2 regions of the Enterovibrio sp. FF113 genome follow, and region 2 is predicted to be linked to the other one. Evidence: predicted binding sites of a transcription regulator. Region 2 holds the regulator's gene; the other holds the start of a gene.
The links. Region 2 encodes MetJ, which represses methionine synthesis genes. Its sites were predicted from a motif close to TTAGACNTNTANANGTCTAA; they were not measured.
Positions count from the first base shown of each region.

Region 1: the regulator MetJ is predicted to act here: its motif matches at 1,454-1,473, upstream of metE (5-methyltetrahydropteroyltriglutamate--homocysteine S-methyltransferase).

Region 1 covers NZ_JBGONO010000030.1:46,241-49,392, forward strand. The annotation lists gene metE (5-methyltetrahydropteroyltriglutamate--homocysteine S-methyltransferase) at 1-1,439, opposite strand, end outside; gene metR (HTH-type transcriptional regulator MetR) at 1,544-2,455, shown strand; gene ACED36_RS19745 (DUF4250 domain-containing protein) at 2,472-2,666, opposite strand; gene ACED36_RS19750 (hypothetical protein) at 2,827-3,152, opposite strand, start outside.
Region 2 covers NZ_JBGONO010000004.1:153,922-157,073, reverse strand. The annotation lists gene ACED36_RS04715 (bifunctional aspartate kinase/homoserine dehydrogenase II) at 1-44, opposite strand, end outside; gene ACED36_RS04710 (O-succinylhomoserine (thiol)-lyase) at 44-1,207, opposite strand; gene metJ (met regulon transcriptional regulator MetJ) at 1,416-1,733, shown strand; gene ACED36_RS04700 (malic enzyme-like NAD(P)-binding protein) at 1,898-3,148, opposite strand.

The sequences.
Region 1 (3,152 bases), on a different contig from region 2:
ACGTCTAAACCTAGCTTTTCCTGACGTTCAATTGCATCTTGAATATGCCCCTGGATCACAGCGGTGTAATCAGACTCTGACAGTTCACCCGTTTTGAAAGCGCGACGCTGCTGACGGATCTCGCCAGTTTGCGGGAATGAACCAATCGTTGTGGTTGGGAATAAAGGTAGCGACAAAGACGCATGTTGTGCTTCAGCACGTTGTTGATATGGCAAGGCACGTTCCGCCAGCGCTGTGGTAATGCCATTCACACGCGCCTGTACTTCCTGCTTATTGACACGAAGGCTAGTTGCACGCGCCTCAATAGCCTCACTGTAAGCTTTAGTCTCGCTAATTGCCTTACTGTTCCCGTTAAGTGCATTCGCCAGCAACACCACTTCATCCACTTTTTGCTTAGCAAATACCAACCAACTCTTCACTTCTGGCTCGAGATCGGTTTCTTGCTCAACATCAATCGGTGAATGCAGCAGAGAACAACTGCTAGAGATCCAAAGTCGGTCTCCCAATTTGTCCGCTGTTGGCTGCAGCGCCGTTAGCCACTTGTTGAGGTTCGCCTTCCAAATGTTTCGGCCATTCACCACACCAAGAGACACCACCCAGTGATCAGGTATGCTATCGACAATGGTATCGACATGCTGTGGCGCAACATTCGCATCAAGGTGCAGTCCGTTGACATTAAGCGCTGAAATCACATCAAGTTGATGCTCAACAGACTCAAAATAGGTAGTCAGAAGCAATTTCACATCACCGCCAATCACTTGATACGCAAGCTTGTAGGCATTGCGCCACTCGTCTGGCAATTCCAGCGCGAGAATAGGCTCGTCAATCTGAACCCATTCCACGCCTTGTGACTTCAATTTATTGAGAATTTGCTGATATACCGACAGCAGGCGTGGCAGCAATTCAAGGCGGTTGAAATCGGCTTCTTTCTCTTTGCCCAAGAAAAGGTAGGAAATGGGTCCCAGAATAGCGGGCTTTACTTTGTATCCTGATTTCTGCGCTTCGCTAACTTCATCGAATAATTGATTCCAGCTCAGTGCAAACTCGTCGTCTTTAGTGAACTCAGGGACAATATAATGATAGTTTGTATTAAACCACTTGGTCATGTCCGACGCGGCGCAACTGCAACCCGTTGGGGCTTTGCCCCGAGCGATACGAAACAGGGTGTCCAGATCAGGGTGACCATGACGATGACGCTTAGGAATGTGGCCTAACGTCAGGCTCGTTTGAAGCACTTGGTCGTACCATGCGAAATCACCCACAGTGACAAACGATAAGCCAGCATCTTTTTGCACTTGCCAGTTATGATGACGAATGGTTGCGCCAACATCCAACAGTCCTTGTTGATTGATTTCACCGTTCCAATATTGCTCCAATGCAAATTTCAATTCTCGTTTGTTGCCGATGCGCGGGTAACCCAAAATATGTGTCGTGGTCATGCTATCTCTCCTTTTTAGCCGTCCAGATGTTTACATGTCCACCTTGATTGATTAGAGTGCATAAAACAAACTCAAATTACTCAAACGGATGTTGAGATAAATTCATGTTAGAAGTAAAGCACCTACGCACCCTCTTCGTTCTCCGCGACACAGGCTCGCTGACGGCGACAGCAACACAGCTTTGCCTGACACAATCGGCGCTCTCACATCAGCTTAAGGATTTGGAGCTGCGTATTGGTTCGCCACTGTTCATGAGAAAGACGCGTCCGGTGAGATTTACCGCAGAAGGACAAGTGTTGTTGGCGTTGGCCGATGATGTATTGCCTCGCCTCGCTCGGGCTGAAACAGAATTGGCAGCCTTGAAAGAAGATGCGCAGGGACGGCTTCATATGGCCATTGAATGCCACTCGTGCTTTCAATGGCTTATGCCAGCATTAAAAGAATACAGAATGAGTTGGCCGTTGGTGAAGTTAGACTTTTCTTCTGGGTTTGGCTTTGAACCACTACCAGCATTGGCAGGAGGCGAGTTAGATGTGGTGATTACCTCAGACATTAGCCCACGTAGCGAAATTCACTATGAGGCACTGTTTGATTTTGAAATGCGCCTTGTTCTTGCCGACACGCATCCACTCGCGAAAAAAAGTGTGATTGAACCTGAAGACCTTGCCGGAGAAACCCTACTGACCTATCCGGTGCAACGACAACGTATGGATGTGGTTAAGCACTTTTTGCATCCTGCAGGTGTTGAGCCAGTTCAATTTAAATCTGCAGATAACACCTTGATGCTGATACAAATGGTGACGGCAGGATTAGGCGTAGCTGCCTTACCTAATTGGGCCATTAGTGAATTTTCAAGACAGGGTTTGGTGGTTGATAGGCCTCTCGGCAAAGGGCTTTGGCGTCGACTGTATGCCGCGGTAAGAAGCCAGGAGTCGCAACGGCCCTATCTTAAAGCGTTCTTTGCTACCGCTCGCAATCAATGCCATACCCATTTGGATGGGATTAAGAAGGTATAGCTAACCTTCTTGAGCTCTATTTTTGCCTCAACTGATTCACAACGGGATCGTAGTAACATCCCATTTCATCGAGTTTATGTTGGAAAGATTGGTGGTCCAATTCAAATTGCGCCAAGAGGTCGTCGAGGCTATCGCACTCTAAGCGCAACTTCTCATTGACGATGCCGTACATGATCGCACCTTCGAGATGCTCAAGGTTGTGGATTTCCATACACGTACTCCTGTTTTCAGTGGGTCACTTTTGAACCTATTCGAAAGTATTTTAGATGCGATACGTCATATTCGCGTTGACGCCTAAGGTGAACAGCCACAAAAAAGGCACTTCACGTGCCTTTTATTGTGCCTGAGACAACCCGTTGCCATGCAAATGCTCAGATGAGTGCTGACATGGCAACGCCAGATGCCCCCCCAATGACGATCAGCGCACAACAAAGTTGCAGTAAATGCGGTGGTGTTTGACGAAGCAAATGAAATGCCCAAATTATCACGCCCACCAGCACCAAGCCCAAACTGGTCAACACGGATGTCACTAACGCATTGGCTGACGCCTCCGGCATAGATGTGCTGGCAACTGCAATAACCAACGCCATCAACATTGCAGCGACAATGCCCGCAACCGGAAGAATACGGTGAAATGCCTGTAAACGAGATCGCGCCCGAACCAGCAAGCAATGTCCCGTGATAGCGCCCACCAGAG
Region 2 (3,152 bases):
CGGGACGGCGACTGCTGAGGGGATACGACTTCAACCGCGCTCATTACTGACTCTCTCTCACTTTATTGAATGCTTGTTTTAGGTCGGCGACCAAATCCGTATGATCCTCCAGACCGATAGATAAACGCAATAGTGTTGCTGCGATACCTGCTTCTGCCTGCGCTTCATCAGACATGGCACGATGCGTCATCGAACCTGGGTGGGTGACTAAGCTTTCTACGCCGCCCAGTGACTCAGCCAAAGAGAATAACTTCAATGAACCCAGGAACAGTTTCAGTTCACTTTCGCCACCTTTTAGCTCAAAGCTCAACATACCGCCGAACCCTTTTTGTTGTTTCTTAGCAATCTCATGTCCCGGATGATCGGGCAATGATGGATGATAAATCACATCCACCAGCGACTCTTGTAGCAAAAATGCCAACACCGCGGCACTGTTTTCTTCATGCTGACGCATTCTCGCGCTCAAGGTGCGAAGACCGCGTAATGTCATGTAGCTGTCAAAGGCATTGCCTGTTGCGCCAATGCAGTTGCCCCACCACTTGAGCTCGTCAGCGAGTGCAGATTCTTTCGCAACCACCACACCACCGACGGTGTCTGAGTGACCGTTGATAAACTTGGTCGTGGAATGCACCACGAAATCAGCGCCAAGGTTCAATGGCTGCTGCAATACCGGAGACAAGAAAGTGTTATCCACTCCGACCCAAGCACCTACCGCGTGGGCTTTTTGGGAAATGTCGGCGATATCAACCACACGCAGTAGCGGGTTTGATGGCGTTTCTATCCAGACGAGCTTTGGCTGTTTAGCCAATGCTGCTTCCAACGCTTCAACATTAGATTGGTCAACAAACTCAATCTTAAACGCCCCTTTTTTGGCGCGCGAATCGAACAAACGGTACGTGCCGCCGTAGCAATCATGAGGTGCGACAATCAAATCATCAGGGCCAAGCAGAGACAGCAGCAAATTAATGGCGGACATACCGCAGTTGGTCACCACCGCGCCTGCGCCGTTTTCAAGCTCGGCCAGTGCCGTTTCCAACAGGTTGCGGGTTGGGTTACCACCACGGGCATAATCGTAGGTTGGGACTGTACCAAACTCAGGGAATTCATAGTTGGTGGATAGGTAAATAGGAGGAACCACAGCATTATGCTGAGAATCTGTGGTGATGCCAGTGCGTACGGCAATCGTGGCTGACTTCTTGTCGCTCATGGTGTCTTTCCCTGTCAAAATGCGATCATAATACAAGCAGATAGGGTTAACCTTAACCACTCAATAGTAAGACGTCAATACCTCTAGACGTCTATATGTCTTTACATATAGCGGTTAATATCGCTAAAATTCGAAATTCATTCAACCTGGACATAATGCTTCCGGTGTTGACAGCGATTTATCAATGAAACTGCTTAGAAGGTGCACGATGGCAGAGTGGAATGGCGAATATATTAACCCTTACGCCGAGCACGGTAAAAAGAAAGAGCAAGTAAAGAAGATCACCGTCTCTATCCCGCTGAAAGTGCTTAAAATCCTGACGGATGAACGTACACGTCGCCAGGTCAATAATTTACGCCACGCCACCAACAGCGAACTGTTGTGTGAAGCCTTTTTGCATGCTTACACCGGCCAACCACTGCCAACAGATGACGATATTCGCAAGGATAAAGCGGATAGCGTTCCGGCAGAAGTGAAGCGCATAATGAAAGAGCTTGGTATCGAGTTTAACGAAGAAGAATATTAATTTCGTCATCGTAATGACAAAAAAACCAGCCGCTTGGCTGGTTTTTTAATGGCTTTTTTTGAGGAAAAAGCACAGAGCGTTTTCTCACCTCGCGGCAGGATCGCTTACCATGTCGTTATCCTCACCTCGCCTTATTTTCCTGTCCGATATTTAGCCGACTTCAGTTACTTATCTAACATGTAGTTTTCAGGCATCTCGATGCGCGCGACGCCTGACTCTAGTGCCGCGACCGCAACGGCTTTGGCTACGCGAGGCAGCAAACGCGGGTCCATCGGTTTAGGGATGATGTAGTCCTTGCTAAAGCTCAGCTTGTCTACACCCGCCGCTTTCAATACTGCCGCAGGCACAGGTTCTTTCGCCAGCGTGCGGATTGCATCCACGGCAGCCAGTTTCATCTCGTCATTAATTCGACTTGCACGCACATCGAGCGCACCGCGGAAAATGAACGGGAAACACAGCACGTTATTCACTTGGTTCGGGTAATCCGAACGACCCGTTCCCATGATCAAATCGTCACGCACTGCATGCGCAAGCTCAGGTTTGATTTCTGGATCAGGGTTTGAACACGCAAACACGATTGGCTTGTCTGCCATCAGTTTCAGCGCGTCTGGCGGTAACAGATCAGGGCCTGATACACCAAGGAAAATATCCGCGCCTTCAATCACATCTTCAAGCGTGCGCTTATCTGTGTTGTTGGCGAACAATTGTTTGTATTCGTTAATGTCATCACGGCGAGTGTGGATCACGCCTTTGCGGTCCAGCATGTAGATTTTCTCACGCTGTGCCCCACATTTAATCAGAAGCTCCATGCATGCAACGGCAGCAGCACCTGCCCCCAAGCACACAATAACTGCTTCACCGATCTCTTTACCCTGAAGCTCCAACGCATTCAGCATACCCGCCGATGTCACGATGGCCGTACCGTGTTGATCATCATGGAATACTGGGACGTTACAACGCTCAATCAGTTGCTTTTCTATCTCGAAGCAATCTGGCGCTTTAATGTCTTCTAGGTTGATACCACCAAAGGTATCCGCGATATTCGCAACGGTATCAACGAACTCTTCAATCGTGCGGTGCTTCACTTCGATATCAATCGAATCAAGACCTGCAAAACGTTTGAACAGAAGCGCTTTGCCTTCCATCACAGGTTTAGACGCTAGAGGGCCTAAGTTGCCCAAACCAAGAATAGCGGTACCGTTTGAAATAACCGCAACCATGTTGCCTTTCGCTGTATATTTATAAACATTATCAGCGTCTTGTGCGATTTCACGAACAGGCTCTGCCACACCAGGGCTGTATGCCAACGCAAGATCTTCAACCGTATCTGCTGGTTTGGTAAGTTCTACCGAGATTTTGCCAGGGACTGGATAGGCATGATAATCCAGCGCCTGTTGGCGTTTGTCTTCAGACATTTCT